2 regions of the Paenibacillus sp. RU5M genome follow, and region 1 is predicted to be linked to the other one. Evidence: riboswitches for the same ligand, from Rfam matches in the RefSeq annotation. Region 1 holds a riboswitch; the other holds the start of a gene.
The links. A riboswitch is a leader RNA that binds a small molecule or an ion and turns the genes downstream of it on or off. The one in region 1 is predicted to bind glycine.

Region 1 (5,637 bases):
ACGGGATCGCAGATAAGGCCTAATGTATTTTTTAACGCGAGGCCAACCGCATGAACCACTTGCTCCGGCGTCCCTCCACGCAGCTCCACCATGGCTCCAGCGGCCATACCGATGGCAGAACCCACTTCAGCCTGACAGCCACCCTCGGCACCGGAGATAAATGAATTGTTGGCAATGACATAACCAATCGCTCCCGCACAGAACAGACCGTTCACCAGATGCTCGTCACTCCAGCCAAAACGCTCTTGGGAGCTGATAAACACACCCGGAATGATGCCGCAAGAACCGGCTGTCGGTGTCGCTACGATCCGGCCCATGGAGGCATTCACTTCCGATACACAAAGGGCATACGCCATGGCCAGTGCAGAAGCATCTCCAGAACAAGTCTCACCTTTACGAATGTACTCAGCCATTTTTTTGCCGTCTCCGCCAGTCAAACCGCTGCGTGATGTCGTATCTTCTGTCAGCCCTTTGTGTACAGCTTCCTTCATCACCTGATAGTAATCTGACATCTGCTGTATAACGTCCGCTTCCGGGATATTCGTCTCCTGAACCTGCTCTTCGATCATCAGCTCGGCGATGGTTTTGGATTCTGCTGTACAGATGGTATTCAGTTCATGTAGATGTTTAAACCGCATCAGGCTCGACCCCTCTCTTTAAATCAATCACGCGAATGTCCAGCATATGATCCAGTGACCGCAGTCGGTTCAGCATCTCAGGATTCGGCACACCATCCATCTCCATCGCTGTCAATGCTTCACCATCCCGGGCTTTCCGATCCACTTGCATGTACCCGATGTTCACCCCGGACGAACTGATGGTCGAGGTTACGGAAGCGAGCACCCCTGCTTTGTCCGAATGGCGCAGTACAAGTGTGGGGAACTCTCCGCTGATCTGTACACGAAAATCATTCAATGCATGCACTGATACACTACCTCCGCCGATGGAAGCACCGATTAGTGAGCATTGGCGGGCTCCATGCCACAGTTCAATTTTGACCGTATTCGGATGAGGAGCAGGCAGGCCGCTTGTGAAAAACTCTACCTCCATACCCGCTTCCTCTGCATATTGTTCTGCATCCGGTATACGTGGATCATCAGTCACATAATCAAGCAGGCCACCGATCAACGCAAGATCTGTACCATGCCCCTGATACGTATCGGCGAACGAGCCATACAGTGTTAATCGAGCGCGTTCAGGCGTGCATCCCAGCCACTGACGGGCAATTCGCCCCAATCTTGCCGCTCCAGCCGTATGTGAACTTGATGGACCTGTCATGGACGGACCAATAATTGAAAAAACGTCTTTAAAACGCATCGCAAACCCTCCATTTATAATCGTCATTTTCATCCAGACGTACACCCATAATGTTCCTTTATTACTGAATGATGACATGAGAAAAGGACAGAAGAAGGCCCTAGGCCCTCTCTCTGTCCTCGATACCTGAGAGTTTCATGATAAGCAGCGCGGCGGATCGATGCATTCCTGTATTCACAGGTGATGTCACCCTGCACACCGTGCTGCTTGACCATATACCCCTTGGGTGGCGCAGTTTCGCGCACTCTCCAGAGTTGCGTCCAACGATGGTACATTTACCTGAGAGATTAACCACTGCGCCGGGTGCGTAGCAGCTTGCTCCTTCGGTGCCCGACAGCTGCCATTTTACTCGACATGCCCAGGTCTCTCCCGCTCGCTATCATTCGCTGTATGGAACCATTCTGATCTTGTAACAGAACGATAATTGAAGTTTTTAATACTTTCTCATTAAGATTAATCGACCGGAAGATCAGTGTCAACAAACTTAACGATTTCTTTGTGAATATTTGCTTTTTTCCATTTTATACACTAAATAAATTAACGAACTGTAAACTTTCATCACATGAATGTGTTAATGCGTTTCATCTCGAAAGCGTATACATTGTTCATTTTCTATTAGTGACTATCAGTGTTTAATACTATTTATGTTATGTTCCACAGAACGGTTCGGGTATTCAGGCAACCTTTATTCTGTATTAGAATTGCCGTATTTCTGCCTGTCACCCCACCATCGCCTTGGGCTTCGATGGTTCATCGTAATACCTGCTTCGGGAAGGAAGCATACTCGTCACCCACAATCCCAACGCAGCCAGCAGCATAACCCCGGATACAACTGTATATACCATACGAAGTGACAACTGCTCGGCCACTACGCCTGCAATCAAAATGGAAGCCACCTGTAGCATACTTAACACTAGTCCAAGTACACTGCTCATTCGCCCCATCAGATCGACAGGGATATTATTTTGATAAAAGGTAACCAGGCCCGTATTCGCCAGTGCGGAGCACAGACCGAGCAGAATAAAGGCAACCGCCGCCAGCTCAAACGAGAATGAACGGGAGAACAGAAAATAACCCAGCGCGACCAGAAGTACACCGCCACCCATCATGTGACGGATCGGCAAATGTTTGGCGAACATCCAAACCAGCATGGAACCTGCCAAATAACCGATTCCGGTGATACTCATTAATGCTCCGTACTGTGATTCAGGCAGGTTCATCACCTGACGGATAAACACCACTTCCTGAGCATCCAGCGACATGCCGACCACCAGAATAATCTGGAACAGGGCATATATACCGACCACGTAGCCCGACTTTCGGCTGAAGCTCAGTACAGCTCTCCAATCCTGGGCAATCATCCGAGGTGTCAGTCTGCTTCCCGTCCCTATATTCTGTTCTCCAATGCCCAGTTTGGGAAGAAACATTAGAATCAACGCAGAAGCAGCAAAAGAAACCGCATTGGCATAAATGGCTGCCGCCGGAGATAAATAAATTAGCATCACTCCTGCAACTGCTGGGCCGGTAATAAATGCCCCTGAGCTGATCAGGGCTTGTAGGGAATTGAAGCGCTTGCGCCGTTCAGCAGGTACCAACCGGGTAATGTATACCTGAGAGGAAGGGACAAATATAGATGAAGACATGCTGATCAGAAACATCACTGCGTACATCATCCATAGGCTGGACATCAGTGGGAGCGCCGCCACCAACAATGCCCGTAGCATATCAGCACCAATCATCAGCTGTCGCTGATCATAACGATCAATCAGGCTGCCTGACCAAAACTTAGTGCACACCGAAGCAATCGGCGAGATAATCCACAACCCTGCGACTGCCGCTGGAGACTGTGTCATATTCAATACCATCAGGTTGATCGCCACAATATATATGAAATCACCCAGATTGGATATGCCCACTCCGCTAAGTAGCAATCCGGCATGCTTCCAGCCACCAGACTGCCCCTTCGATGCAACTCTCTTTGCACGAATGTTCTTCATAGCGCTACCCACCCACTAGAAATCACAAATTATAACTCATAGAAAATACTCTCGTTCTGCAGATATGGTCTACAAAATTTGCTGCATATAAGAGGCATCCGCTCTTTCATCCATTCGTACCTGGACTCATTCTCCATCTGAAATGCAAAATAGCCGAACGTAAAGATCAGCATGAATCCTTCCATTAACCGAATATCACGCTTCGTCAGTGGTCCTGTCTGCTCCGTATATCCCGATAGGAAGACATCCCGTTCCTCCCGATTGAAAATCGTAGCCGCACCTCCGGCATCAAAGAGATAGTAGCCATAACCGTATAAACAAAAATCAATCATAGATATACCCTGATCCGTCACTAGCAGATTGCCGCGGGTAATATCTCCGTGAATTACTCCCCATGTCTCGGCATTGTGCGGATACGTTTCGAGTTGCCCGTTAATGTTCTCAAACGTCTCACGAATCAGATCGAAATCTTCAGGAGTAAAGATACCACGTCTAACGCCTTCCTCCAATTGCTCCAACATGACCAGATTCTCTTTGATCGAGCCATAGGCTGGTCTTACTCCCATTTGCTCTAAGGCAGGGCTATCGTTATATATATCTGAGATGATCGCCTTATCAGCGTGCTGTTCACGGTCATTCGTCTGCTGCCCGCTTTCAGACTTCAGTGAACCCACCTGAGGCTCAGGAGCTCCCGTTGGTCGTCGTCCATATTGGTGCAACGTCTGCAACTGTACGCCCAAATCATGAATCTGCGCTGTTGTCAGACGTTCTCCCTGCTTAATATCCCTGCCCTCAATCCATTCCAGAACAGTACAACAGATCTCTTCTCCTGCTTCGTCCAACCAGACGGTGACCCACTCATCCGATGTATTGCGTACAGGAGTCTGCACCCGCAATGGTCTGGTAGCCCGTAATTCATAAAGTAGATTCATCTCTGCTTCAAGTGCAGGTCGTGTATGCTGGATGCCCGTCATGCTTGCAAAAGCGGCTTTATGTATACGCAATAGGTACTTCTCTCCGGTTGATTCATCAACCACCTGATACGTTAGATTTTCATTATGTCGGATAAAGGAAATTGCAGGCTTTTCTATGGAATAATGCGAGATAATTTCAGTTGCCATGGTGTCATGGGCAATCTTATGGGTAGTTATGATCCACATCTCCTTCTCTTATCAAATTAAAGGTGGTGCTCACAAATATCGTAGCATGATTGTTTTTATTTTGGCAAACTATTCCATATGTAGAATGATGTAAAAAAGCATAACCCCCGAACGACCTCGCCCGAGTGTTATGCTTCCTTCTATCTCTATAAATCTATCTCGATCTCATACTCCATCCAATTTAACAGTTAACCGAAACGTCCCATAATATATTCTTGAGTCAGACGATTGTCCGGGTTGGTGAAAATATGTTCCGTATCCCCGTGCTCAATCATGCTTCCCAGATAAAAATAAGCTGTATAATCCGAGATGCGTGCCGCCTGCTGCATATTATGGGTAACAATCACGATCCGCAGCTCCTTCTTGAGCTCCGAGATCAACTCCTCCACCTTACCCGTTGATACCGGGTCAAGCGCAGATGCCGGCTCATCGAGCAGCAAAATCTGCGGATCAACCGACAACGCGCGGGCGATACAGAGCCGCTGCTGTTGCCCACCCGAAAGGGCCAGGGCAGATTCATTCAGTCTGTCCTTCACTTCGTCCCAGAGCGCAGCGCGACGCAAGCTTTTTTCCACAATTTCATCTAGTGCCTTCTTGTTCTTAATACCGCGGTAGCGGGGGCCAAACGCGATATTGTTGTAGATAGACTTGTGGAAAGGGTTCGGCTTCTGCCACACCATGCCGATCTTCTGACGGAGTTTGATTACATCTGTGCCCGGCTCATTCAGATCATTGCCATCCATCCAGATATGTCCCTCGGTGCGGGAACCGGCAATCTCGTCGTTCATTCGGTTGAGCGACCGCAGGAACGTGGATTTACCACAGCCGGATGGTCCAATGAGTGCCGTTACACTGGCTTCGGGAAAAGTCAGGCTGATCTGCTTAACTGCCTGAAAATGCCCATAATATATGCTTAACTGTTCCGTACCAAAAGGTATGGCCATGTTGGTTCCTCCTTATTTCGAAGCTGTCATGCGGCGGTAAACCACCCGACCGATCCAGCGTGCACTGAGATTGAACGCCAGTACGAGAAGTACAAGCACGGCTGAAGCGCCAGCTGCTACTTCTTTGGAATCCGGGCCAATGCCTTCACTGTTTACTTTCCAGATGTGCACAGCTAACGTCTCTGCCGGACGCAATGGATTGATCGGCGATCTTGGACT
Region 2 (5,637 bases), on a different contig from region 1:
ACGCCGATGGTTGCCAACATGGCACTCTGATCCTGCTCGGTCATGGGGATGTAGCGATGCTTGCTCATGCTTGATCAGCTCCTTGAGTAGGTGTCTTTGGCGCACGTGTCCGTTTATGAAAAGGGGTCTTCACGACCTCGGCTTTCAGTTTCTTGCCACGAATCTCAATCTCCAGCGGGGTACCCAGTGCAGCATATTTGCTGTCAATCAAGGCCAGCCCCAGATTACGTTTTAACGTAGGCGACTGGGTGCCTGTGGTTACTTCACCAATCTGTACGCCTTCGGCGTAAATGGGATAATGAGGACGAGGGATGCCGCGCTCCAGCACTTCGATGCCGACCAGCTTTCGGGCAGGCCCATCATTTTTTTGCTGCAACAGGGCTTCATGTCCGATAAACGGTCCTGCATTTAGCTTCACAAACATACCTACGCCAGCCTCCAGCGGTGTGATGGTTGCAGACAATTCCTGTCCATACAGGGGCAGCTTGGCTTCAAAGCGCAGCGTATCCCGGGCACCCAGTCCTGTCGGAACGAGTCCGTGATCTTCTCCGGCTTGCATCAATCCGTTCCAGACCTCAGCAGCTTGTTCCGCGGGAACGTAGAGCTCAAAGCCATCTTCACCCGTATATCCGGTGCGGGATAACAGCAATGAAACGCCACATACCTTCGCATTTGCCACAAAGCGGAAAGGCTCAATCGAAGACACATCGGTGTCTGTCACCGTTCTGAGAATATCCACTGCCAGCGGACCTTGCAGAGCAAGTAGCGCCGTTTGATCCGAATCATTAGTCATCGTTACGCCTGGCGTCATGTGCTGTTGCAGCCATGCCCAGTCCTTGTCGATGTTGGAGGCGTTAACCACCAGCATATAATGCTGGTCTTTCAGTTTATAGATCAGCAGATCATCGACCACGCCGCCATCCGGATAACACATTAACGTGTATTGGGCCTGCCCGGGAACGAGTGTTGTTACATCATTAGTGGTCATGTGCTGTAAAAAAGCTTCTGCGTGTTCACCTTGTACGGTGAATTCGCCCATGTGGGATACATCAAATAATCCAGCACGTTCTCGCACCGCTTCATGCTCTTTCTGAATTCCACTGAATTGTACCGGGAGCTCCCAGCCACCAAAATCAATGCATCGTACGCCTTCATACTGCTGATAGAGTGGAAAGAGTGGGGTTCTAAGCAAATCGGACATCCAATCACCTCGTCATGGGCCGTCAACCGGCCGAGTGTATAACCGTGGATCAATGAATCTGGCATCATATTTTATTATAAAAGTAAGGTAAGGACGCTATGGGCAGCGCCGCTCTATAACCTGTTTTCGTTTTTTTGGGAAAAAGGAAAAGGACAGGCCAAAGAATCGGCATGCCAGAAGCACGCTGTATTCTTAGGCTCTGTCCTTGGTACCTGAGAGTTACCCCGCCGCATGATGCAGCAGGTTTCCCCTTGGGTGATCATAACGCCCATACAGGGCGATTAGATGCTCTCCAGAGTTGCGTCCCGTAAAAGTCCTTTTGCCTGAGAGATTCACCTCCGCTTGTCGGTGGCTTACTCCTTCGGCGTTACCGCATGTACACCCTGATTCGGGTGTCAAGGGTAATCTCTCCCTTTACATTCATCCGCGGGTATTGCATAGACCAATTAAACACATTTACTACTCTCATTAAAGCCTGAATCGTCTATTGATGTCAAGAACGATATCATAGATATGAACAAAAAATCCGAATGAAATTTTTAATTAACATTTTAATGTACGTCTATTTATAAAGAGTGCGCTTACTTTTCTAATATTCACCATTATATGTAGGGAGGGTCCATTTGAGTTACAGGCATATAAGGAAGAAAAACAAATAAATTGTGAGGTATCTTGACATTTGAATCGAAAATATCATACGCTATGTTCTGGGAAAAAGGTTAAGGTCAAAGAAACGCATGCACTCATTAATGAAAAGCGAGGCGGATATCGATGAGCGAATTGAAAAGTGATTTCCTGTACAGTGAAGAGCACGAATGGGTGCAGACCGTAGGGGAGGATACCGTACGTATTGGCATTACCGAGTTCGCGCAGCATCAGCTGGGTGACATTGTGTTTGTAGAATTGCCTGACCTTGAATTGGATGTAAAAGCGGAAGACGGCATTGGAACGATTGAATCCGTCAAAACCGTTTCGGATTTGTTTTCTCCTGTCAGTGGAACGATTATTGCTGTGAATGATGCATTGCAGGATTCCCCGGAGCTGGTTAACAACTCCCCATATGAGGAAGGCTGGATGATCGAGATTCGTGTTGAGGGCGACCTCACAGCAGCACTTTCCACATTGATGAACGCGGATGCGTATCGTAAACATACGGAATAATATTAAGGTACAAATTTCCGCTAGATACGGAGTTTCAGCTTAATGGAAAAGTTCGTTTAACGTAATAAAAATGAATCGATTGATTATAGATCCGGATGGTGATACAGCTCATTCGGAGAATACTTAGGCGCAATTGCCTCACCTGGGACAGGGTGAGGAAATTGCGCTTTTTTCGTTGTTAACAGACGAATGGGATGGAATGAATATCAATTAACGTGTTTCATCATTATTTCTAATTGAGATAGAAACAGCTCGTTCAAATAGAATAAATTTACAATTTCATTTGTCATTAAAATGGGGCATTTCGTGGGTATGATACATGAAAGGGAATAACAGGTTCCATTCCATATACAAGGTTCAAACATGGGACAATCCTTTAAATTTAAATCTTGTCATCAACGTTCATGACGGAAGTAGGTTTTCATTTCGTTGTAGAAGATACCGTTTTCATTTACGATATGGTTGTAAATTAAGATTTATTGAAGATTTGTACCTTTGTTCATCTGGATCATCGTTGTCAAAATTCAGTGGAATTAAGGTTTAATATGTTGAGGAGGTTTTCAATATGAGTTCAGTGGACGCAAAGTCCGAAAAAAGCGGAGGAATACGGGTCGGCGTTCAGAAGTTTGGACGTTTCCTGAGTGGTATGGTTATGCCGAACATGGGTGCATTTATCGCCTGGGGTTTGATTACGGCATTGTTCATTCCAAAAGGATGGTTCCCTAACGCAGATTTTGCATTGCTGGTTGATCCAATGATCAAATATTTGCTGCCTTTGCTTATCGGTTACACAGGCGGTACCATGGTACACGGCCAACGTGGTGGTGTAGTCGGTGCAATAATGACCATCGGGGTTATTGTCGGCAGTGACATTCCAATGTTCCTTGGCGCCATGATTGCCGGACCATTGGGAGCTTGGGTCATTAAGAAATTTGACAAAGCTGTCGATGGCAAAATCAAATCAGGGTTTGAGATGCTGGTTAACAACTTCTCCGCTGGTATTATTGGTGGGATTTTGGCCCTTCTAGCCCTTAAAGGCATCGGGCCTTTCGTTGAAGCGATTAGCAAGGTGTTATCGGCTGGGGTAGAAGCTTTGATGAACGCTGGTCTTCTCCCGCTGGTCAACCTGATCATTGAGCCAGGAAAAGTATTATTCCTGAACAATGCCATCAACCATGGGATTCTGACACCGATTGGTACGGATCAAGCAAGAGAACTGGGGCAATCCGTATTATTCATGCTTGAATCCAACCCAGGACCTGGACTCGGCATTTTGCTGGCATACTGCTTCTTCGGTCGCGGATCAGCCAAATCTTCCGCTCCAGGTGCTGTAATCATTCATTTCTTTGGCGGGATTCACGAGATTTATTTCCCTTACATTCTGATGAGACCGATACTGATTCTGGCTGCGATGGCTGGTGGTGTGGCGGGTACATTGACCTTCATGCTGACAGGAGCTGGTTTGGTATCTGCACCGTCACCGGGAAGTATCATTGCCTACTCATTGTTAACACCTAAGGGCGGATATCTTGGCATGTTTGCCGGGGTAGCCGTAGCTGCGGTTATCTCCTTCCTCGTGGCATCCATACTGCTCAAAACAGGTAAACAGAAGGATGACGAAGATCTGGATAGTGCTTCCAGCCGCATGAAAGATATGAAAAATCAGGGCAAAACGGGTAACCTCACCGTTGATAAAGACAATCGTGAAGCTGACCGTGCAGCCGATATTGCTTCTTCGGCAGTAAAAACGGATATCAATAAAATTGTATTCTCCTGTGATGCAGGTATGGGTTCGAGTGCCATGGGTGCCTCGATTCTGCGGAAGAAAATGAAGGCAGCCGGTGTGGATGTCGCTGTAACCAACACGGCGATCAGTGAGATTCCACAAGATGCCGACATCGTCATCACACAGAAAACATTGACTGACCGGGCCAAATCCGTGGCTCCAAATGCAGAGCATATTTCCATCGATAACTTCCTGAAGAGTCCTGAATATGAGGCACTGGTGGAGCGCCTCAAATCCGACTCCTGATGAGTAATATTACAAGGAGACAGCGTGAGATCGTGGAGTTCCTGCTGGAGCATCCTCATGAGGTAACTGCTGGCGATATAGCTGTTGCGGTCAAAGTAAGCACTCGTACCGTACATCGAGAGTTGCAGATGATTGAACATTGGCTTGAGCCCCTTGGCATGAGATTGGAAAAAAAATCGGGAACCGGGGTTCGAATTGATCCCGGTTCCGATGATTTGGCCGTATTGCGTCAACAACTTGAGCTTAACGAATATGTGGAGTTTACGCCCGAAGAGCGTAAACTCTTCATGCTTTGTATTTTGCTGGATGAATCCGAGCCTGTGAAGCTGCTTGCATTGGCCTCAGATCTGAAGGTAACCGTGTCTACGGCAAGCAATGATCTGGACGATCTGGAACCACGCATTCAGCTGGCTGGCTTGAAGCTGGTTCGCAGGCGTGGATATGGGGTCAAGATCAATGGAAGCGAGCTGGCTCATCGCATGGCTATTTCCGCGCTCGCTCTTGAATATCTGGATGAATCCGATTTGTTCGGTAGACAGGCGGAGCAGGGAGTTTCCAAAGTAAACAGCAAACTTCTGGAAATGATAGGGCATGAGGATGTACTTACGGTCGAAAATGCATTATGGCAGCCGGATATTGAGTGGTTGGAAAATATCCCGGAACGTCAATACATGAAGCTGCTGATCCAATTGTCTGTAGCGGTCGTGCGGATTCGCAAAGGTTTTGGCATAGGTCGGGGCACACAACAGGACAAAAATGACGTTGGAAATCCTCTGCAAGATGAGCGGAAGGTGCCGGAATATTTGGCTTCACGGTTGTGCGGCGTTCTATCTGCCCAGCTTGGGCTGGAGTTTGTCGGCGAGGAGCAGGCTTATTTTCACAGGCTGCTAGTTGAAATCGAGCAATCGATTCATTCCTCGCGTCTACTGCCCATAGACGATCTGGTCTTACTCGACATGGTTCGTTCCCTTACAGATCGGATGCAGGAGAAAACTCATTATTCGTTCCATGAGGATCGTCTGCTTCGTGAAGGTCTGATTGCCCATATGGAGCCGGTGCTGGAACGTATGGATGGGCGGCAGCTTATCCGTAATCCGTTGCTTCAGCAGATCCGCAAGGATTATGAATCACTGTTTGAGGATGTAAAGAAAGCCGTGCGAGAGGCTTGGCCCAATACGGATGTGCCGGATGAGGAGATCGGATTTTTGGTAATGCACTTCGGTGCTTCCATTGAACGGCTGCG

Region 2: another riboswitch for glycine. It lies ahead of gcvT (glycine cleavage system aminomethyltransferase GcvT); the one in region 1 lies ahead of sdaAB (L-serine ammonia-lyase, iron-sulfur-dependent subunit beta).

The regions. Positions count from the first base shown of each region.
Region 1 is NZ_OBQM01000005.1:270,689-276,325, forward strand. It holds gene sdaAA (L-serine ammonia-lyase, iron-sulfur-dependent, subunit alpha) at 1-638, opposite strand, end outside; gene sdaAB (L-serine ammonia-lyase, iron-sulfur-dependent subunit beta) at 628-1,317, opposite strand; glycine riboswitch at 1,576-1,699, opposite strand; gene CRO25_RS17305 (MFS transporter) at 2,037-3,314, opposite strand; gene CRO25_RS17310 (phosphotransferase enzyme family protein) at 3,344-4,474, opposite strand; gene pstB (phosphate ABC transporter ATP-binding protein PstB) at 4,663-5,418, opposite strand; gene pstA (phosphate ABC transporter permease PstA) at 5,431-5,637, opposite strand, start outside.
Region 2 is NZ_OBQM01000016.1:62,561-68,197, reverse strand. It holds gene gcvPA (aminomethyl-transferring glycine dehydrogenase subunit GcvPA) at 1-68, opposite strand, end outside; gene gcvT (glycine cleavage system aminomethyltransferase GcvT) at 65-1,201, opposite strand; glycine riboswitch at 1,503-1,625, opposite strand; gene gcvH (glycine cleavage system protein GcvH) at 1,973-2,362, shown strand; gene CRO25_RS29655 (PTS mannitol transporter subunit IICB) at 2,928-4,394, shown strand; gene CRO25_RS29650 (BglG family transcription antiterminator) at 4,394-5,637, shown strand, end outside.